DNA from 4 places in the Radiobacillus sp. PE A8.2 genome. Region 2 is predicted to be linked to each of the others. Evidence: riboswitches for the same ligand, from Rfam matches in the RefSeq annotation. Region 2 holds a riboswitch; each other region holds the start of a gene.

Region 1 (5,782 bases), on a different contig from region 2:
TCAAACGGAATTAGTGGTTCTATTTCAGATTGAATCTTTACAGTTACTGAATCACCTGAAGATGTTATGTCTGGTTGTATACTTACTCTTGAGTTATTTGCTTGTTGGTTAGCAAATTGTTCTAATTCGGATACGTTTCTACCTAGCGTCGCTTCACGTGCAGTTTGTTGTGTAATATATTGCAGCGTGGAATGCGTGTATATAATTTTACCTACATCTACTATGCCTATTATTAATAAAAGTAAGAGAGGGATAACGAGCGCTGTTTCAACAATAGATTGACCTTTTTCATCACGGATCATAGCCAGAACACACCTTTTAGAAAGAACGCCATTACCGCACCTGCTGCAATTGCTACACCATAGGGATATGTGGTTTGCAAACCTTCTTTCTGGAGCAATGGAATTTTCAAACCATATCTGATTCCACATAAGGAGTAAAACATTTGTTTAAAACGTCGTGTAACTCCCTTGCGGAACAACAAAACTAGAACACCAATCACACACCCAATTACAGCCATGTAAAACCCTGTGTACAATACAAACGATGTCCCTTTTATTGCGCCAACTAACGCCAGCAGCTTAACGTCACCCGCGCCCATGCCACCCATCAGATATGGAATCAAAAGTAGAGCTAAACCACTTATAAACCCTAGTAAACTAATAAGAAGACCGTTCCAACCTAGAAAGATCATATTTATTAGAAGAGCTATGAGTATTGCTGGAAAAATCACTTTATTATATATTTTCCTACTTTGCAAGTCAGTAATTACACAGATTAATAGAACTGTGAATAACAATAGATTTAGCAACATATACTCACTCTCCCTGTTACAAAAAGTTTAAAAACAGCTCTACTATTTAAGTAAAGCTGCCTTTTTAAAAATATTATGAACTTACACCAGATACATCTGTAAGTGAGTCTGTTACATCTTTAAACATTGCTGTTATTTGTTTGCCGAATAAGGTAATAATTGCAACCACACCAACAGCAATAACACCCAACACGATCGCATACTCAGTCATACCTTGTCCATCTTCTTCAATAAACAATCCTTTTAATTTGTTCAACATTTAGAATCTCTCCCTTTATAATATAAAATTTAAATTATGACCAACTCTAGTTAATGATTTCTTTGCTGCTCCTGCTGGTAATTCAATTACAGAAACCGCATCTGCATAACGTTTTCCGACTTTCCCTGGTTCCAAAGCCTCGTCGATAGCAACGACTATGTTGTTTTTGTTCACGTACAAAATATCAATGGAGTAATTCATGAAGTAAGTATGGACGGATTGGCAGGGTTTAATGTGTAATCCTGTTCCTAGACTAAGCTGATCTGTAAACATTAGCCCCTTCAGTCGTTTGAAGAAGGAATAGGCTTGTCCAATTTGCTCAGCGATTACCTGATCATTACTCAGGTTAACTAACTTCAATGCTTCACCTCCGATTAATAAAAATAACCCCGCCTTTACCGAAAGCGGGGTTATTACTGTAGTTAATCAACAATTTAAGAGTTAGCATTACATTTTCATGTAATCTCTAAAACTATCCAAGTTGATTAAACTACTCCCTGTTCTTTCGGTAACTGGCTGGCACCGTGTATTTCTACACGTAAGCCCCTATAGCTTTGCGTCTCTGGCTTTCACCAGGTTTGCCTTTATCGAGATGCAGGAAATATAAAATTTTCCGACTAAATCTCTTAAACTTATACTAAAGCAGACATCCACATTTTAAAATAGGTCAAAAGTCGTGTAATTTCGACAATTCATGATAATTTTTATAGTAAATTTATACATTTTTAACGTTAAACATATATTTTATAATACATTTTACCTAGAATATATAGTATGAACTATTTCACGACACAACTTACATAGTCATAATTAACCATGTCGGTATTTGATTTGATTTAATGTTTTCAGTATTTTTCTAATTTATTTACCGTATTGAACATCTTAGAAATAAACACTTAATGCTCCCTCTGATTATCATTTTTGTTTCTTCACCCTAAAATGCATAATCGTCATTAGCATAAACAAGTAGGCGACTAGCGCAAAAAAAGTATACACATAAAGTATCGGTTTCTGTTCCACGTATCCAACGATCGGTATATTTAATATAAGCAATAATGGAATCCCGAACATAATCGCTGTTGCACTACCCATTACCATATTCTCGGTTGCATTCGATTTGAATTTTGGGTCTACTGCTTTGACTAATGCCATTCCGGTCGAAATCGTTCCGGTGAGCATACCGTAGAATCCTAGAACATTAGGTATCTTATCCTGTGGAAACAGCCGCGGACAAAGCCATACCGTAAAGAAAATAGTTGCCGCTCCCCCAACCGTTGTCAGCAGCAGAACAACGAAAGCGTACTCCCTTAAGGCATAAATCGAAATAGCCGAGATAGATGCTGCGATCATATAGTCAAACGAAAAACCAGAGATCCGTTGCAATAAATAGTTGTTAGGTTTGTGCTCCAAGTGCACACCTTTATCCCTTAAGCGGTTTAATATCCAGCGGAACAATATGGCATATAAGCTACCAATGATAAAGTGAAAACCCATTAATAGCTGTGAAAAAGTCTCTCCGTACGTCCCAAGTGGAGTTAATACATTTCCTAATCCTACAATCGTTAAATAGGTCACTAAATAAATTACACCGATAAGTGCCATTTGAAAGGATAGCTTGTCCATTGCATCACTTAATGGTATTTCATCTGGTTCTAATTCTTCGATTACTTTATCATGATGCGCTGCATTGCTTGTGGAATTGGACGTATAACGTTTGTTTTTCGTTAAAATATTCATAAGTATAATACCAATAACCGTTGCCCATATAAATCCAATTCCAGCAATCGTTAAACCGAGATTTCCTCCACCAGTTAAGCCAAGCTGTTCCCACTGCGTTCCAATGGAATAGGCTTGCCCAGGTCCTTGACCAAATCCTAACGGCAATAACAGACCAACACCCGGAAAAATATCAGGATAGATCGTCATCATCAGAATTAGTAAAATGCCAAACCCTAGCACACCTTGTACTAAATAGGTGGAAACAATGAACATGCCGGCATTTAACATGCCTGGTTTTTTCTCCACATTACGTTCCTTAAGAGATAATGCAATAAACCCAATTGCCATCAGATGGTAAACTAAATCACCCAACCTGTCTAAATCAAAGCTAATCCAGCCAATCACTTCTGGACCAACAATTAAACCCATAAATCCAGCAATCATTGACGTTGGTATGATAAATCTTTGTAAAGCAGGAATTCTTGCTTTTAATACAGCTGCTACAGCGATAAATAATGACAACCACGTAAAATCAATAATAAACTCCCATGAATTACTCAACTTTTTCCCTCACCTTCTTGTTCTCTGACAATCCTAACAGTTGAATTGTTTTCAACCATTTGTATGCAGAAGTTTCAGGTCGATAAAAGATGGCACGATACATTTTGTTGTGATAATAAAAGTCCAATTTATGATGAAGTTGAACATTTAAACCTTCGATATGTTCAAGTTCGAAGCTATGATTTCCTCCCTTATCTGCTTGAAAACTCATGTTATCATCTACCACCGATAGCGTTCCTGAAGACACGAATTGGAAAGGCTGCCGCTCCTCTGAAACATACAATTTCACATGATCCTTCATTGCGCCCTGCCAACTTTGACTTAAGTTTCCACTATCTATCGTCTTTTCCATATAGGATAGTTGCCACTGATGCCAATCTCTTGGCGTTGCAAAAGTAACCGGCTTTTCTACTTGTTCAAACGTTCCATAAGGGGTGTAACGAACTTTATAAGCACAGCTTTGACAATCTACCAAATCTTGATTAGAACGCATTTCCCCTATTTCCTTACAGTGTGGACAAATAAATAGTAATCGTTCGATGTGCTCAGCAAGTGCTTTACCCTGATAAGCATAACCTTTATCATGCTGCCATTTCACTTCATCATGACCGAGTGCTAATGCTAGCTTTTCATCAATCGATTTTGGTGTTTCGTTAGCTAGTTCTTCTTCATCCCATACCTTTGTTAACGAGATTGATATTTTACCTTTACGATGATAGTCTGCCCACCTTGGATGACTAAGGTAACCACCGCTTATAGTTGCGACAACTACCGGAATTTTCAACGATTTAACAAGCTTTGCCGTCGTGTAAATGATTGGTTCTGTACTACCATCCCAGTTACGATTTCCTTCAGGGAAAATCGCAATAGCTCGCTTATTCTTCTTCGCTTTCATGATTGCCCGAATCGTACTCGCATCATTTTTGAATTTCGTTTTTGGGATGGCGCCCGCATAGTTTAATACACGCTTTAAAAGCGGATGCCTAAATAAGGAATCACTAGCTACAAAACAAATTGGATCTTTTACATAACAGTTAAGCAAGAACATATCCCAATTCGTAACATGGTTCGACAAGATGATATAAGGAGGTTTCATGGTTAACGTGTCATTTTTTTCAACCACAATTTCTGAACGACTTTCCAAAAAAGTTCGAATCGGTGTCAAAATAAGCTTCAGCGCAAACCTACTTGGCTTTTTCTCTATACTCATCGACTCACTCTCCTGTAAGGGTTAGTTTCTACAAATTCTACTATAATTCTACCTTATTATTAACCTAGATTGCTAGGTTAAAAGCACCTGATGGCAGGATATGAAAAGCTCAGGGCGCTCGTTTATGCGTTGTGGTGCAATTAGCTGCTTGTTTGGTGCAATTATCACGCAGTCTGGTGCAATCAACCTCCCGAACGGTGCAATTATCCTGATGTGTGGTGCAATCCCCCAAATACCCCAAAATCAATTGGTCCGATCGATCCCCGGTAACCTCCACGCCGCGTCCAGACGAAGCTAGACAGACCTCCACCGATAAGCTTAGGACCACGAGGCGGAGCTAAAGCTATACTCCTCTGCTTAATTTATACATATAAAAGGAGTTATAAGACCACAAACATGGCCTTATAACTCCTTTTATAATTGTTCAACAAATCGTTTGATCCGTTTCATTGCTTCATCTAGCTGTTTTAATGACGCAGCATAAGAACAACGAACATATCCTTCACCTGTTTCACCAAAAACATTACCTGGCACAACTGCGACTCTTTCTTGGTACAATAATTGCTCGGCAAATTGTTCGGATGATAAACCTGTACTAGCAATCGAAGGGAAAACATAGAATGCTCCTCCAGGTAAATCACACGATAGTCCAGCTTTCTTTAGTCCGTCCACGACAAAGTTACGACGTTGGCGATAACTCTGCTTCATATCACTGACACTTTTCCCACCATTTTTTAACGCTTCTATTGCTCCATGCTGTGCCATCGTTGGTGCACACATCATCGTATATTGATGGATTTTTGTCATTGCCTCAATGATTGACTTTGGCCCTGTGGTATAACCTAATCGCCAGCCCGTCATTGCAAAGGCTTTTGAGAAACCTGAAATTAATATTGTGCGCTCCATCATACCTTTGATGGTTGGAACGCTCGTATATGTGTCATCGTATGTTAACTCTGCATAAATCTCATCTGATAAAACGAGTAAGTCATGCTTTTCAATAACTTCTCCAATTTGGTCCAGGTCACTTTTTGATAAATAAGTACCTGTTGGATTGTTTGGATTACATAGCATAACTGCCTTCGTACGTGGTGTAATTGCCTTTTGTAATTGTTCAGGCTGTAATTTAAAAGCAGTTTCTGGTGTTGTATTTATAATAACCGGTTTTCCACCAGCTAGACGTACTGCCGGTGCGTAAGAAACAAATCCTGGCTCAACA
Region 2 (5,782 bases):
CAATGTCCGCAATTGATGACGAAAAGCTTTGTTCATCATACGTCCACTGTCTAGGCATCCCTATGTGTTCAAAACTTACTACTCCAATCACTTTACCGTCAATTCGAATCGGTGCATCGATATAGGAACTGACAGATGGATCGAGAAACGGCTTGTACATACTATAATTACTAATATCCTTATAAACATCATGTACCGTAATAAGTGAATCCTTTTCAATCGATACCATATAATGAGGATTATCCTCTAAATCTATGGAATCTATCGTTTTGTGCACATTTTTACTCCATTCAAACCGATCCTTACACTCAAGCACATAACGCTCTGGATGGTATAACCAAATATTTACACGTTCTACACCAAGTGAATTCGATGCGGATTCAGCAATAATCTTATAAGCTTTATCCAACTTTCCGTTATTGATGTCCTTATTTTTAATCAGTTGCAACAGCTCAGACTTTTGCTTTCGAATACGCAATTGCGAATCAAAATTCTGCGCCTGCTTCTGTTCTGTTACATCCTTCACCGATATTTGTAAGGTATTCTGGCTGGATAAGGATTCATATGGTGTCACCATCACCTCTACATCATGCACATGGTGATCCAATCCGATAAGTTTACCCTCTATAATGGTAGATTCTCGTTTTCTTTCACTGCTTTGCTTTAATAAAGCTTTGAAAAAGTCTTGAAAATCCGGATGCGTAAATTGCAAGATATCTAATCCTACTAGATCAATTAAGCCAGAACCACCTAATAATTTGATTCCTTTTTCATTTGCAAATACAATTTGGTTATCACTATATAAGTATATAGATTCTTGTGTAGATTCAATAATTTCCTGATATCTTCGCCTGCTCTCTGTGATCTTCTGCTCATTTCTAATTCGGTCAATTTCAGCTGTAATACGATAGGAAAGAAAGTGCATAATCTCCTTTGCGAGCTCTGTATTCATCATAGGTTGACACTCCAAAATAGCTATGGCCCCTAGCAACTGCTGTTGATCATTTAAGATAGGTACTGCTAAACAGCTTTTTACATCCGTATCAGGAATAGCAGCACCTATTTCTTCTATATCATTTATGTATACGGAAGTTTTTGTCTTCTCTAAATCCTGTAAAACTTCTGCCGGGAAATACTCCCATATGTCATGTTCTAATTCATGACGATTATAGCTAGCCAACGTTTGTAAACCTTCTCCATTCATTCTTCCAACGATGGCAGCATCAACTTCAAATACCTCGGTTATAAATTTCACAACAGCCCTTAAAAAGGATTCTCCTGTTTTATTGGAAATTCCCTTAAAAAAAGCTCTGAATATTTCTAATGCTTCTGATTTTTTAAAGATGATTAGTGTATGCTGCTCTTCATTTACAGTACAGTACATCATTTTTGATTGCAGTTGGATCTTTGTCTTGTTTTGCGTCAAACCAAGATTCAACTCTTCACTTCTTATGTAATTCGGAAAAATAGCACGAATCACCTGATTAATTAATTCGATTGGTCGCTCGTAACCTAGTAATTGCCCAGCTACTACATTGGCATAAACGATCTTTTCTTGATCATTGATAAGCACAACACCGTCTGGAGAATCATTAAACGTCGATTCCTTGAATACAACATCATTTTGTCCGATTGAATTCCCTTTCATTAACAAGCTCACCTCGCTAGAATTTAAATGTATGTACGTTACAATTGTAGAATCGATGTAGAAATAGATGAGGATACAAGAATAGCGCAGAGCACCCACTTAGAAACATAGCGACTGGAGATCGAGTCGACTAGGATAACGGAATCATACCTATCCATTGGGGGGATGTCGACGTTGGACGACAAGTCCGCTCTTAGTCGACTTTCGATAAAACCTGAATCAATGATGACTTATCGTAGGTGATTCGTGAAGTCGCATAGTTACTGGCACTCGCAGCTAGACACTTGTAAAATAAAAACACACTCCGTTTAAAGAATGTGCTCTTTCAAAAACGGTAGCTGGCTGACATAACTGAAACAGTCTAAGTCCCTATAGCATTGCGTCACTGCATTTCCACAGCTTTGCCTTTGCCTATATAAAATTGTCGCTTTTATTCATATTTATATACTTCATGAAACCACAACTTGTAAAAAAATGCAAGAAAACGGTGGTTATTGTCGAATCCACAATTTGTAAACTTAGCGAATATCTAGAAATCTTGAATTCCCTTTTCTCTTTACAACCGGTGACAAGTCAATCTGAATCCTTTTATCTGGAATAGTACAACAGTCTTTTGCATAGAAATCAGCCATAACCTCGTCTTCCAATTTCTTCACAGAAGCAGCTGGGAGACCAACGATACTAAACCCTAGCCCCCCAGTGAACAGCTGCACTTCCACTTAAACTTGGCCCCTTCAATTTCTTTAACCCTATACTCGACACCACCCACATATTCCAAGTATATATTTTGAGCTTTAGCCTGTTCCTGTTTGCCCTGTTCGATCATCCACCAGTACTCATTTCCAACTTCTTCAGTTATAAGTGCAAAATGATAAGCATTAGTGTGGGGTTATATTAATTTCTACATAGAAGGTCTTTTTGTCATCATCGGGAAATGAAGGCACCTCTTTACGAAAATAGATCTAGCCCCCGAAAGGACTAGATCTATCTTTATTAAAAGTAAGGTTATTTCCCTATTTCCTTAAATGCTGCTGATTGCTCTCTAATTCCACGTTCCGCTGCAAATCTTTCAATGCTCGATGCTCCAAAGAATCCAACAATGCCATTTACGCGTTCAATTACATATGCTGCATCATCTGGTTCCGCAATTGGCCCCCCATGGCAGATGACTAAAATATCAGGATTGACTGCCTTTCCAGCATCTACAATTCCTTGAATACGTTCCACGCAGTCATCCAAGGATAACGCCGTTTGCGCACCAATCGTCCCTTTTGTTGTTAATCCCATGTGTGCTACTAGAATATCCGCACCTGCTTCGGCCATCTTTGTCGCTTGTTCTTCATCAAACACATAAGGAGTTGTTAATAAATCCAATTGGTGTGCTTTACGAATCATGTCAACCTCTAGATCGTATCCCATTCCTGTTTCTTCTAAATTGGCGCGGAAAGTTCCATCAATTAGACCAACTGTAGGAAAATTTTGTACGCCACTAAAGCCTTGGTCTTTTAATTGCTTTAAAAAAACATCCATGACGCGGAAAGGATCTGTTCCATTTACTCCTGCCAATACAGGTGTATCTTTAACTACTGGTAACACCTCACTACCCATTTCTACTACGATTTGGTTGGCATCTCCATAGGATAGTAATCCTGCTAACGAACCACGGCCAGCCATTCTGTATCGACCAGAATTGTAAATGATTAGCATGTCCGCCCCACCAGCTTCACTACTTTTAGCCGTGATTCCAGTACCAGCCCCAACACCTAATAAAATATTTCCAGCATTTATTTCACTGGCAAAACGTTCTAGAATTTCCTGTCTTTTTAACATATCACTCTGCTCCTTCGCTATGATCTATTTAATGTAAGCTTTATCTAAGAGTTGAACTAACTGCTCTGCAGCCGTTTCTGCAAACGCTTTGTTATTAATATCAGTATCCATTTCAATGATCTTAACTTTGCTTGAATCAATATTTGCCTTTAACGTTTCAACTAACATTTCGTCTTCCTCTGGACCATAAAAAGGTTGACCCTCCACATCAATTCCTGATAAACCTTTCAGTGGCAACATTAAAACCGTATTTCCTTTTGCTCGATTTAATTTTTCCGCAATCACTTCACCTAATTTTTTATTCTCTTCCACAGTTGTCCGCATTAACGTAATCGTAGGATTATGTTTATAGAAATTACGACCCTCATAGTGCTTTGGTACCGAGTTAAAAGGGCCGAAGTTTACCATATCTAACGCACCTAATGAAACCACCTGAGGAATATCATTGTCTGCTGCTGCCTCCAAACGGTTTGGACCACCATTCAATATGCCTCCCATTAACTCGTCTGCCCATTCTGTTGTTGTTATATCAAGTACTCCGTCCACAAATCCATCAGCAATTAATTGTTCCATTGTTCTACCACCGACACCTGTTGCATGAAAGATTAAAAGTTCGTACCCTCTTGCCTCTAAGTATTCTCTTGCATAATTCACGCAAGGTGTTGTTAAACCGAACATCGTCGCTGCAATTAATGGCTTTTTCTCCACATCTATCTTACTATCAAATTTCACCATACCCACAATGGAAAATACGGCATTTGTAAAAATTCTGGTAGAAATAATATTTAATCCAGCTACATCTACAACCGATGGCATCATAATAAGATCACTTGTTCCAACATAAGGTTCGGTATTACCAGATGCTACAGTCGATACCATAACTTTCGGAACACCAATTGGAAGTGCACGCATACCTGGTGTAGAAATCGATGTGCCTCCAGTTCCACCAAAAGATAAGACCCCATCAAACATCCCATCATCATATAATTTAGGTAAAAGCACTTCTACCCCTTTTGCTAAGACTGCTGTAGCGTTCGATCGGTCTCTCTTTGCTGCAATTTCACTAATGTTCTCGCCAACTGCTGCTGCAACTTCCGCATTATTCACATCAGGCGTGAACGCAGGTTCAAATACCCCTGTATGCACCGTAAAAGTTGCTAATCCCAATGATTCAATTAGTTCCTTAACAAATAAAAACTCTTTCCCCTTTGAATCAAACGTCCCGACCAAAGCAATCGTCTTCACCATTTAACACTCCTCAAATTTAAATTAAAAGAAAACGTTATCATTAGACAATACAATGATAGCGCTTTCTATACAAGAAGGGAATGGCTCTATGTTTTACAAACTTGTCTTTATGTTCGTTTCTATATATTTTCTTGGCGATACCCCTTTATACTTTTTAAAAATTTTGCTGAAATTAGTATAGTTAGGATATCCAACCATTTCCGCAACAATGTGCAACGGTAAATCTTTTGTTTTTAAAATCTCAATCGCTCGGTTCATTCGAAAATTTATCAGGTATTGCGTAAACGAAATGCCTAACTCTTGTTTAAACAATGTGCTTAAATACGTACGAGACAAATTAAGTATGTGCGCAAGTTCATGGATGGTGATATCCTCCATATAGTGTAATCGAATGTATTTCTTAATGAAATCAATGTAATTTTGCTGACCGCCAATCCCCCGCATAATCCTCTCGATCAATTCATCATAATGAAAATCATTCGTTTGTTTAAAGGATTTAGTAATTTCGGTCAACGTCTGCTCACTTGGAATCCGTTCGAAAACGGAACCACCAATATAACCAATAATATCCGTATCCTCATACATATAGCTAACATCAATAGGACTGGTAACCGGTCCGCCATAAATCATTTTCATAATGTTAGCGTTTTTTTGATTACACGTGTTAAAAATCTGAACTGCCTTCTTTTTTGCTTCTTGCAAGGATATTATTTTTTTCGCACCTAAAAAACCACCCTCCGTAAACCCCAAGTGAACACAAATCACGTCTGCTCCTGCGTCCATCATTTGCATAGCTTGATCTTCATCAAAAACAAAAGCAACGGTGAACAGTCCTTTTTGATTAGCGATCCGGATTGCTTCTACCTCACTGTCATAGGTGGTCCCGTCCTCTTCCAAAGCCTGTCGAAAATCGCCATCAACTAATCCTACACTAGGATAATTGTTTACCCCAGCAAATCCTTTATCTTTAATCATGTCAATGTATGAATCTAATTCTATTGTTGGATCACTTGGGAATAAACCAAAGAAAATTGGAATATTTTTAACAATTGGGAT
Region 3 (5,782 bases), on a different contig from region 2:
AGGAGCTATTCGAATAACATCTTGTCTGGCAGAAACAATAATATTTCTTCGTTTCATCTGTTCTTCAATCTCTGCTGCATTTTCCACATAAATAGCGGTGCTAGGTGATTTGTGTGCTACTTCCTGTGGGCTGACGACTGTTAAATTAAGCTCTTTAGCTTTTTCGATTGTATAAAGTGATAGTTCATTTAAGTATGCTTCAATAGTCGGCATTCCAATCGAGTTAATCGTAGCTAAAGCTGCGTCAGCTATGTACGCATTGATTACTGGTGGAGTGCCAGTGTTGAATCGTTGTGCACCACTGCCATAGTCTAGTGATTTTAAATTAAAATCGAATGGGTTTTGTTGGCCAAACCAACCAGTTACAGGTGGTTGTAATTGTTCAGCAATGTCTTTCTTTACATACATAAAAGAGATACCAGGTACACCTAATAAGTACTTTTGCATACCGGCTACTAATATATCAATTCCCATGTCTTTTACATCTATTTCCATACTGCCCGCAGACTGATAGGCATCTACAAATAACAGAGAGCTAGAATCATGGACAAGTTTAGATATTTCCTTTAAATTTTGTTTAAATCCACTATAATAAGATACGTGTGGAATACAAGTAATAGCGACACGCTTCGACAAACTATTTTCATAATATTCTAACGGTATAGTATAATGATCATTATGAGGGATATAGTTAATTTTAAAATTTTGTTTTTGTTGCTGTGCTAGTATCGATTGCCCAATACAAGGGAAATCCAATTCTGTTACACATATCTCTTTATTTTCAAGATCCATAGCATTTAATATAGAAGAAATACAATCTGACACAGAAGATAAGACAGCAACTTCTTCAGGAGTACAGTTAATCAATTGGGCAAATTTAGCCTTTGCTTGATTTACTTTTTCCATCCATAATGCCCAGTCCATGCCGTTAGTTGTTAAACTATCTTTATATGAATCTATTGCTTGTAAAACTTTAGTAGAGAGCGCACTCTGTGAGCAGCTTGACAGCATAATTTTTTCTGATAATATTGGATACATTTCTCGTGCAATTGGCAATAACGTATTGTTCATAAAAAATCTTCCTTTCTTTAGGGGTGTTGATAATGTCAAATGAGATTGAAAAAAGATTTAACGTACTAAATCCTTGGTTTGATGAAATGGATTATGATTGGACAATATTGAAAGACCTTGGTCAAAAAAATTCTTTTAAAAAGCATGAAATCGTTTTTAGACAAAATGAAGATGGCAACGACCTATATCTTGTTATAAAAGGTAGAGTGCGTTTATTTCTTATTTCTCCCAATGGAGAAGAAAAAGCACTTGCTGTCATCGGCACGAACGGACTAATAGGCGAATGTATTTTAAATGATGATTCCCGTTATTCAAGCAGTGCTATCACGGCTTCAGAAGTTGAACTTATTAGAATTAGTAAAGATGTGTTTTTGGAAAAAATCAGCAATGAACCTAGATATACAAGTCAAGTATTAGATTTGATTACCAAAAAATATAGACTATTGTGCATGCAAACACTCCAACTAAGTTATACAAAATCCCTTCCTAGAATGTGTGCAACCTTTGTTCATCTATCTATTAGATATGGCGAAACACTTGCATCTCAAGAAATTAGACTAACGATTAATTTCACACACCAGGAAATGGCCAACTTGTTAGGCATTACCCGCGTAACAATCGCTAAAAATATAAAATGGCTTGAAGAAAATAAATATATAAGAAAGGATGGGCGATACTACATCATTAATAATCTGGATAACCTCGCCAATCTAGCAAACGAGGAACTAATGCTTGATTAACTCCTTTAATTATAATGTGCTTATATTCAATTTGATGTAAAACAATTAACATTTTGGAATAATATTTGTTGGGGGTGGAATTGTGGATGTAACTTCCCTTTTTTTATAATGTGCCGGTTGGGACTTCTAGAGGAAGTGCTTTATAATTTTAACAGTGCTTGGCTTAGACTCACCTATTTTTTAACCAAAAGTTTACTAGAATTTTTTATTAACAGTGCAAAAGAGTATCGTGTATAATGAATGCTAACCAGTTAAATTAAAAAGGATCCTAGACCAGCGATACGCCAATCTAGGATGTTTGGATTTGGAATCTCCTACCTAAACCCCTGATTCCTGTAACGATGAGGTAGAGATGTTCTTCTGTCTTCTATTTTTCGTTTTAGATAAAGAATATACGGCACACAGTAAAGCAATTACGGTAACGATGCTCCCAACCCATGGCATTTGAGCCACGGTGCCGGTTTGTTCCAACGCAATTCCGCCCATCGCAGAACCTACGGCAATCCCAACTTGCAGTGCGGAATTGTTAAAGCTCTGCTGGATATCCGAGGTGGCTGGGGCGGCTTGAATCAAATAGCTTTGCTGTGGTGGAGCTAGTGCCCAACTTAGCGCTGCCCAGATGATCATCACTGGAATAAACAGTGCAAGTGAAAAAGTGGTGAACGGCAAGATTCCAAGCACAACTACAAAGGCGATGATCACCATCAAAATGCTTTTCTTCGTACCAATCCAATCAGAAAGTGTTCCACCTAAAGCTCCACCGCCAACTGCTGCAATTCCGAAAATGAAGTAGCACACACTAATCCAATAGGAATTCAAATGCAGCTCTGTTTCCAGGAACGGTGTAAAATACGCATATAGTGTATAATGACCCGCTAGGAAAAATAACGTGGCAAGATGGGCACAGCCAATTTTGGGACTGCAAACTGCTTTCAGCTGTTGCTTGAGCGGTACAGCGGCTTCTCCTGGTACATCCTCTAAAAACAAGGCAATCAGCACCATTGCGACAAGCGATAACACGGCAATTCCAAGGAAGATAACGCGCCAGCCAAATGTGTTCGAAATTAGAATTCCGAGAGGCACACCGAGTACGAGCGAGGAACTAATCCCCATATAAACGAGCCCAACCGCCTTTGCGCGATGGGTAGGCGCAACAATTTTTGGGGCAATAATGAGCGACAATACGACAATCAGCGCTGTACTAGCAGCGGTAATTACCCGGGCAACCATCATCCATGTAAAATCAGGACTAAAATAAGTCATAACATTGCCAAGTGAGAAAACCAACAGGGCAATCAGATACAGTTTCTTGCGTTCGATTTTTTTCGTAATAACAAGCAAAATTGGCCCCGCTAAGGCATAAATAAGAGCAAATACTGTGATGAACTGTCCTGCCGTACTTAAAGCTATATTTAAATCCTCAGCAAGAGTCGGCAAAATCCCGCCTACGATTAATTCAACTAATCCAACTGATAGTGTTGCAAAAGCTAAAATAAATACTTTTATATTCATAGTTTGTTAATCTTCCTTTCTACGTTTGTTAGGGTGCGACGGTCTTCCAGGGTGATGTTGTGCTTGTCGATCGTGCTAAAGAACACGAAGACTTACTAGCCCGCATTCTCATGCTTGAATCCAACCTTCTCGAAAGGAAAGTACAAAAAAATCCAGATTACAAAAAACGAATTATTAACGATTCATTTTCTGTAATCAGGATTTTAAGGTTCCTGGTAGAGACCCTCAAGCCATATTCTTGAGGTTATACAGTTTCAATATTTAATTTGTGGACACTTTGAAGATTGTACTATGAATTCTTTTACTTTACAAGTGGAAATTTTGGAAAATCAAATCACCATCACCTTTGGCTTATCTTCCATGGTTACTTCCAAAAACGGGTCTTGTGCAAAAAGGTGATTATACTTTGTTCATTCTGAACGACGTATGTGGAATATTTTATACATGTAGTAGTATAACATCTATAAATAACCCTATTGCATTCAAAAGTCAATAAAGCTAAGATTTGTATACAGAAGCGATGAACGATTATTTTTACGTGGGCACTTAAATAACCGGGAGCGTCTAGTGCAACCGACTGAATTTTGTAGGATGTTGTTCATGTAATGACTGGTATTGGTATTTTACATTTAAATGATGAAGAATTAATTGTCGCCTATACAAAAGCGCTGTCATTAAAGTTGAGTGAAGACTTTATACAGTTGTTAAAAGATGAGCTAGGCAGGCGGAATTTGGAAGTATAGGGAACAGGAGCAAGGCAATCCTTTCGATAGATTGCCTTGTTTTAGTGGTAAGAGGTGTCACTTTCCGAAGTTGGCGTAGAGTGTAACACTTCGGGTGTTCTTCTCTGGATTCTCAGGCTATGCAAAAGTATCTTTTTCGTTCTTATATTATTTTATCTAAGATGATTCAAGTTGGGAGGCCACCTCACCATTGCTAGCAAATGTCTATACGTGTTAGAAATCGAATTTTATCTAAGATCTGTAGCATGTACCCATAGGATAGTATCTTTGTAGGAAGTGCATCCATACAAAAATCCTAATTAAAGTAATTCTGCCACATTTTTAAATACAATATTTCTAGATAAGATAACATTTTTCCTCGTATGCTTTTTAACAATATCTTTCATATCTTGGGTATAGCCGATACAATCTAGTACAATCGTACTTATATCTGATTTTTCAAGTTCATTTGTTACTTTGATAAGTGAGCTTTCATCATAGATGTAAGGCGAGCTTGCGCAAGATGTAGGTGAAAAACCTGCAGCTTGCCACTTTTTTTCTATTGATTCATATTGCTCTGGAAGTGGTACGATGACGCCAATTTTTCCTTTGTTTCTAAAAATACCTTGTGCAACATGGTTCAATAAATAATCGGGGTAGATGATTGGAACATTAGATTGAAAAAGTTTAAATTCGCCTGTGCAAGCTATAATAATTAAATGGACTTGATCTCGATTAAAATCGTCGATAATTTGTTGGATAATCGGAAGTGTTTTTTCTTTTGCCATCGTGGCAGAAGTACCATCCTTGAGCCTTGAAACAAGTGTTGTCTGATTTGGTTCGGGCTTTATTTGTTCTAGTTCCTTTTTACCGAAACCATCAAGTACACCTCGTTGGATAAATTCTACATCGGAGGAAAAGAACCTTTCTACTTCGGGTAACAAGTCTGTTCTTGGAGCTTGACCAATTGTAATCACACCGATCTTTTTGTTCATTAATATACCTCCCTTTGAAGAAAGAGAAGTAGGGACAATCCCTACTTCTCTTTGCTTGAAAGATAATAAAGTAATAAATTTGAAGATGTCCAGCTCCGGCGCCTACCTCCTCGAGGTCTTAATTCAAACCTCTATGTGGCGAAGACCACCACTCCGAGGTTTGAATTAAGCTTGTCGGAGGTGAGCAAGGCGCCTGCGCTTTTCTAATGGTCTAGGAAATTATAAAAATAAACAGTTGTGGATATCTTGCTGAGTTATTTAGCCACGGCCAGCTTCGAGCGCCAGCGACTAGCGAGACTTCCCTCACCTCCGTACGATAAGTCAACATCGATTCACTTCGTTCACCGTGTTTCCTTTATCTCCTGCGGTTCAGTCCAGTCCGTACGTCGCTAACCGGAGCTCTGCGCTTTTGTTCTTATTCTTCAATTGAAATGTTAACACCATTTGGACTTACAACATGAATCGATCCATCTGGAGAAAGGTTAAATCCTTTAACTTTTGGATTAATACCAGTTGCAATGTCTAAGTTATCAAATTCAATCGTTGCATGATCTGCTAAGATTTCTGCAACAGCCTCCTGGTATAATTCAGCACGTTCTGCTTGATCAGCTGTTTCTGTAAGTGCACGATCGAGTAGTTCATCTACTTTTTCACTTTCATATGCTTTACCGTTACCATTAGATCCATGTTGACTCGAGTGGAAACGTGGATTAAGGAAGAAATATGGATCTGGATACCAAGA
Region 4 (5,782 bases), on a different contig from region 2:
GTAAATTGTGTTTGCCAAGTTTCTGCTTTTTCTACAGTAGAAAAGACACCTGCTTGGATAACGAAAGCTTGCATCGGATCAATAGTATAGGCAACTAACGACCCATCTGTCCCCACTTCACTGCTTGTGTCTGTTCCAGTTTCAGATCCGGCATCATCTGTCGTTGTTGTAGGCGTATCGGTGTTTGCATTATCAGAAGTTGCCGTCTGATCTCCATCTTCTCCAATACCTACAAATAGTCGTAATAAAATAAAGCCTAGCGTTAATCCAATTAGCGTTGCCGAGACCCCAGCAACTGCAAAAGTTTTAATTGCTGATGGGTTAAGCTTTCTATTTCGTTGTTTTTTGACGCTGCTATCATACCAATTAGTGGTATCAGATGTGTCTCTTTTTTCATATTCAATAAGATCATCTGGATCATAATTGCTATCCAGCGTAGCTGCTTGTTCTTTATAAGAATCTTCGAAAGTCTCTCGTGCTTTGTTTTCACTTGGTATAATCGTTTCTTTTCCGTTCATCCGTATTGAAATCGTTTTTTGCTTGTCCACTTTTTTCCCTCGCTTCTGCACTAGAGTTTGTTTCACTCTATCACAGACAAGATGAAAAGTAAGGCGACTTTTGTCAGATGAAGTGTACAATTTTTCTACAATTCTCTCACGTTTCGCTTAGAACGGATTACGCTTGTTTGCCGGTTGTTCGAAGTTATAATCAGGTGCTTCAACTTCCAAGTTTGACAACTCTGGCGAATAAAACGTCGAAATTGAAACAGTAAAGTTAAAATTATTTTCTGGCTGTTGACTAAATTGGATACTATCAATCTCGACTAGACGTTCCAATTCTGATAGCTGATCAATAAATCGGTGCATTGTATTAAAATTAGTCGTAACAACGTTTAACTGGTAGGAAACACGCTCTGTATTAGTAGTTGTTGCCGCTTCTTGGTTTGTTTCATTTGTATTGTTGATTGCTTGCGCGTTCTCTGATGTGACATTAATATTCATAATTTGACTACCTGTTGCTGCTTCTACTTCTTCCATTTGTAATAGAAGCGCAGGAAAATTATTTTCAACCGGCACGATTCTTTGTAATTCAGTCGAGCTTTCTAACGCACCATTCTGTTGATTAGCAATAACTTCTTCTTGTATTGCTAATTGATCAGCCAAGAGTTGCTTTTGCTCTAACGTTGGTTGTATGTAGTAGCTATAGCCAGCGAAACAAACACCGATCACTATAATGGCACTTAATATGGATACTATTAATGATGTACGATTCCACTCTATCTTCATTCTGGATTCGCCTCTTTCATCCAAGCTTGTTCATCGATCGTTATTACATAAGTTGCTAGATAATCATATTGATTCTCTGCCACACCCGTTGCTTGCACCGCATTTGCTTCCACAGAGGTTATAAACGATTGCTGTTGAAGCGTATTGGTAAAGGCAGCAGTGTCAGAAAAAGTATCCATCTGTGTTGCAATCGTAATCGCTGCATCTCCATGACTATAACTCTGAAAAACCCCGCCATCAGGTAACAATTGAATCATATAGTCCATCAAAGCAACAGTTGGAAAAATCGACTGTTCAATTTGCACAATTTGCGTTTGCAATAAAGCTCTATTGTCTTGTAGAGCTGCTTCTGCTCTAACTTCTTGCACCGTTTCTTGATTGGTTGCTAGTTGTTGTTGAATATTGTCTATTTGTTGGTTAAAGTAATTATTTCCCCAGTACAACAAAAATAGAATACCCGCTATTAGTAAGATAGATATGAATGATATAAAGTAAGGAGCACGATTTCTTCTTTTTTTCGGCTCGATAAGGTTAATTTCGACGATCATAGCCAAGTCCAACTCTCTATTCCTTGTTATCTTTTAATGCTAAGCCTAATACATCAGAAAACTTAGCAGGGATCTGTAGTGCTTCATAATTATTGTGCATCGATTCCACTGAAATAGAAAAGCGTTCTTTTACAAACATCTCAATCTTTTCCATATCAGGGAAATCACCAGCAAGAAGAAGCTTTGTAATAGGTTCTGATGAATCAGAAACGGAAAACTGGAAGAAATCCATAAAACGCTGAATTGTAACTAATTGAGATTCAATGTATTGCTCCACAAGTGCATCATTTTCAGTTAATACGTATTCCTTCGTTAAAATGTCATATCGAAGCGGATCACTCGATGTTTTAATGTAACGTGTAAATACTGGTTTTAACTGCTTAAACGCAGTAAGAACAATTGCATCCTTGCCCCATTGAACCGCCAACAGATTTTCATCCTGGCTCGCTTTATTTAATGAATAATACAATCGATATAAAGATAAAGAAGATAAATCCGCTACTACCGGTTTCAACCCTGCATTTTGAAATGTTTGCACAAATTGATTTACCCGCTCACGTGGATAAGCGAACAGTAAAATTTTCGTTTTGTCCTCTGCCTCTCCAATAACTTCAAAATCAAAGATCGGATCTTTAAATGGAAAGCTCAAATTTTCCTCAAGCTCCATATAAACATAGCTTTTTATTTCCTGTTTTGTTAATCCTTTTGGCACAACATGCTCACGAATCGAAACTGCTGTTTCTGGCACACAAAAATATAGTGGCTGGCGGTTCCATTTCTTTTCTTTAACAAGACTTTTTAATACCTTTTCAAAGGCAGCTTGGTCCTTAATTTTGCCGTCTTCCACAATACCGGCAAGAAGTGGTTTTTCCCCGTAATCCTTAACACCATCCACTGATGGCTTTTTTATGTACATATATCGAATCACATGATCAGTAATAATAATATTGACACGTTTCTGTTGTGCTTCCGACAATGATATCACCCACTTTAGTAAAAGAGATTTAGATACCAATTAATCAAGGTATCACCAAAAAAATATGTAGTAATTGTTCCTAACACAATAAATGGCCCAAATGGTACAGGTTTTTTCCGTTCTATTAAGCCGAATGCTATTAGAAGGATGCTTAAAACCGTTCCATACAACGTCGATAAAAAGAATGCTAACAACACATATTTATGCCCCAGCACAATACCTAATAGCCCAAATAACTTCATATCGCCGCCACCCATACCGCCTCTGCTTACGATAATAATAAGCGCTAATAGTACCACACCAATTACCGCTCCAACGATGGAGCTCCACCATGGTGTTAACGGTACCCAAATGCGGGCAATTACAAGCAAAGGTAAAAAGAAAAGCAGAATTTTGTCAGGAATGAGCATATAACGAAGATCTGTTACAACTATGATAGCCAATAATGACATGAAAAGCAACGAAACGACAAGTTCCTTGCTGAATCCAAAATGAATATAACTGTACATGAATAGAATACCTGTAAACAGTTCAATGGCAGGGTAAAGTATGGAGATTGGTTTATGACAGCTTCTACATTTTCCGCGTTGAAAGATAAAAGAGAAGACAGGAATAAGCTCATACCATTTCAGCGTATGATTACAATGAGGACAATAAGATCGCTGTGATTCGAAAAGCTGTTTGTTGGGGACACGGATACCAACTACGTTGTAAAAAGAACCGAAGATGATACCGGTGATGAAGAAATAAAGGATGTAGAATGATTGCATTTCACATACTCCCTAATATGGTTATAGTGGTCATTATTTAAAAAACCTTGACACTATTAGTGTCAAGGTTAACTTTTCAATTATTCAGGAGCAGTATAAGTTAATTTTACATTATACTTGTTACTACCCGTAGCTTCAGTGTCTACTTCAACATAAGCAGTGGTATAAATTTCACCGGATTCAGGATCCTCAGGCACTTCTTCTAGGTAACCTAATTCAACCAATTCATCTGCAGTAAACCCTGTATAGTCAGTATGATCTATTGGATTCTCACCTGCTGCAACAGCTAAACGAGCAGCCTCTTCTACCATTTCTACGTTTGAATCATGTGCCTTACCTTCCGTATCTGAAATAATACTCCCAATCGCCGGAACAGCGATCGCAGCAATAATCCCCAAAATAACAATTACAGCCAATAACTCAACTAAAGTAAAACCTTTAGCATCTTTCATCATTTTTAATAACTTTTTTAACATGTTTGTTGTCCTCCCCAAATCATATTTATCTAAAACATAATTGTTTGAAGTCAGTCGGTTGCACTACTTGCTCCTAGCTACCCAAAGTGCCCATATAGTGGTAGCTGTTCATAGCATCCCGCTCTTACTAGTTATATTATACTAGACAAACAATTGTTGTCCACAATAATTTTATAACTTAATAGCATATTTTTTGTTTTTTTGTCAAAAAGCATCATAAATTGCAAACATTGGTATAACGATAGCGAGTACGATCGAACCGATGACACCAGTTAGTAGCACAATCATGACTGGTTCAATATAGCTTTTTAACCGATCGGCTACTTCTTCAACTTCATCGTCATAGAAATCGGCTACCTTTTTTAACATTTCATCTAGGGAACCCGATTGCTCACCCACCGCAATCATTTGCGTCACTAATACAGGAAACACCCAATGCTTGTCCATCGGTCCTGCCATCGATTCCCCTTGTTCGAGTGTTTCTGCACTCTCTTTTAAAACTGCTTCGACGACTCTATTACCAACAATTTTTTGTGCGATTTGCACGGAATCAATAATAGGTACCGAACTATTTATTAAAGAACTAAGCGTTCTTGTTAACCTTGCCATCACTGCTTTTTGCATTAATTTTCCGAATATCGGAATTCGTAATTTAATCACGTCAACGCGATATGCAAACTGATCTTGTTTCATCAAATACCCGTAGCCAACGATGATTAAACCAATCAAGATTGGAATCGTCCACCAGAAATCTTGTAAAAACCCACTGATTTTTAAGACGAATGCAGTGTAGGCGGGAAGTTCTTCTCCCATCGATGCAAACATATTCGCAAAAGTTGGTACGATATATGCAAGTAAAAACATCGTCACAAGTATGGTAATAAAGGCGATGATTAGCGGATACGTTAGTGCTGAAACAACTTTTTGCTTGAGACGGAATTGATTCTCGTAGTAATTAGCTAGGTTATTCAATACCTCATCCAAGGTACCGCTTGCCTCACCAGCAATAATCATATTAATGAACAAGCTTGGAAACACTTTTGGGTACTTGTTAAATGCTTGGGATAAAGAAACCCCCGCTTCCAAATCCTCTTTAACATCTTCTAGAATTTTCGTTAATTCAGGATTGTCAATTTGTTCTTGCAAGATAGTCGTTGTTTCGATTAATGGGATACCCGCTTCGATTAATGTCGAGAATTGCCTTAAAAATAGCACAAAATCACGGTTTTTTACCTTACTTCCAAATGAAATATCCATGTACAGAACACTATTCAGCTCTTTTATTTTGAAAACGGCGATCCCTTGACCTTTTAACTGTCCCATTGCTTCTTGCCTTGTGTCAGCACTTATTTTACCCTTTTTCAGTTTTCCTACTCGATCTCTTCCTTGATAGCTATAATAGGACATATGGTAACACCTCTAATTATTCGTATAGGAAATCATTACTTCTTCAGCAATGACGCGTTGTTTTAAAAGCTCTGTGATACTCATTTTCATCGTTTGCATCCCTTGTTCTTTAGATGTTTGCATAAAGCTTGCGATTTGGTGCATCTTGTCATTACGGATTAAATTTTTAATCGGTGCAGTGTTACGCAAGATTTCCATCGCAACTCTTCTACCCCTGCCATCAACAGTCTGGTATAATCGCTGGGAGACAATTGCCTCTAATACATTGGCAAGTTGTACACGAATTTGTCCTTTTTGATCAGCTGGAAATACATCAATA

The links. A riboswitch is a leader RNA that binds a small molecule or an ion and turns the genes downstream of it on or off. The one in region 2 is predicted to bind cyclic di-GMP.
Region 1: another riboswitch for cyclic di-GMP. It lies ahead of ACI6MV_RS06630 (DUF192 domain-containing protein); the one in region 2 lies ahead of ACI6MV_RS01250 (EAL domain-containing protein).
Region 3: another riboswitch for cyclic di-GMP. It lies ahead of sda (sporulation histidine kinase inhibitor Sda); the one in region 2 lies ahead of ACI6MV_RS01250 (EAL domain-containing protein).
Region 4: another riboswitch for cyclic di-GMP. It lies ahead of ACI6MV_RS07315 (prepilin-type N-terminal cleavage/methylation domain-containing protein); the one in region 2 lies ahead of ACI6MV_RS01250 (EAL domain-containing protein).

What each region holds. Positions count from the first base shown of each region.
Region 1 covers NZ_JBJGXI010000008.1:100,288-106,069, reverse strand. Annotated here, with positions in the region: gene ACI6MV_RS06645 (TadE/TadG family type IV pilus assembly protein) at 1-302, opposite strand, end outside; gene ACI6MV_RS06640 (A24 family peptidase) at 299-814, opposite strand; gene ACI6MV_RS06635 (Flp family type IVb pilin) at 888-1,073, opposite strand; gene ACI6MV_RS06630 (DUF192 domain-containing protein) at 1,089-1,433, opposite strand; cyclic di-GMP riboswitch class I at 1,578-1,666, opposite strand; gene ACI6MV_RS06625 (sodium/glutamate symporter family protein) at 1,989-3,353, opposite strand; gene ACI6MV_RS06620 (lysophospholipid acyltransferase family protein) at 3,346-4,563, opposite strand; gene ACI6MV_RS06615 (aminotransferase) at 4,978-5,782, opposite strand, start outside.
Region 2 covers NZ_JBJGXI010000001.1:312,245-318,026, reverse strand. Annotated here, with positions in the region: gene ACI6MV_RS01250 (EAL domain-containing protein) at 1-1,648, opposite strand, end outside; cyclic di-GMP riboswitch class I at 1,979-2,064, opposite strand; gene ACI6MV_RS01245 (magnesium chelatase domain-containing protein) at 2,167-2,367, opposite strand; gene ACI6MV_RS01240 (phosphoenolpyruvate hydrolase family protein) at 2,654-3,478, opposite strand; gene ACI6MV_RS01235 (Tm-1-like ATP-binding domain-containing protein) at 3,503-4,723, opposite strand; gene ACI6MV_RS01230 (phosphoenolpyruvate hydrolase family protein) at 4,820-5,782, opposite strand, start outside.
Region 3 covers NZ_JBJGXI010000015.1:13,865-19,646, forward strand. Annotated here, with positions in the region: gene ACI6MV_RS09910 (aminotransferase class V-fold PLP-dependent enzyme) at 1-1,071, opposite strand, end outside; gene ACI6MV_RS09915 (Crp/Fnr family transcriptional regulator) at 1,104-1,811, shown strand; gene ACI6MV_RS09920 (MFS transporter) at 2,130-3,323, opposite strand; purine riboswitch at 3,496-3,595, opposite strand; cyclic di-GMP riboswitch class II at 3,828-3,911, shown strand; gene sda (sporulation histidine kinase inhibitor Sda) at 3,929-4,066, shown strand; gene ACI6MV_RS09930 (AroM family protein) at 4,366-5,040, opposite strand; gene ACI6MV_RS09935 (ABC transporter substrate-binding protein) at 5,456-5,782, opposite strand, start outside.
Region 4 covers NZ_JBJGXI010000009.1:112,794-118,575, forward strand. Annotated here, with positions in the region: gene ACI6MV_RS07290 (SPOR domain-containing protein) at 1-548, opposite strand, end outside; gene ACI6MV_RS07295 (hypothetical protein) at 666-1,286, opposite strand; gene ACI6MV_RS07300 (PilN domain-containing protein) at 1,283-1,834, opposite strand; gene pilM (type IV pilus biogenesis protein PilM) at 1,851-2,810, opposite strand; gene ACI6MV_RS07310 (prepilin peptidase) at 2,825-3,580, opposite strand; gene ACI6MV_RS07315 (prepilin-type N-terminal cleavage/methylation domain-containing protein) at 3,661-4,056, opposite strand; cyclic di-GMP riboswitch class II at 4,100-4,184, opposite strand; gene ACI6MV_RS07320 (type II secretion system F family protein) at 4,261-5,463, opposite strand; gene ACI6MV_RS07325 (type IV pilus twitching motility protein PilT) at 5,476-5,782, opposite strand, start outside.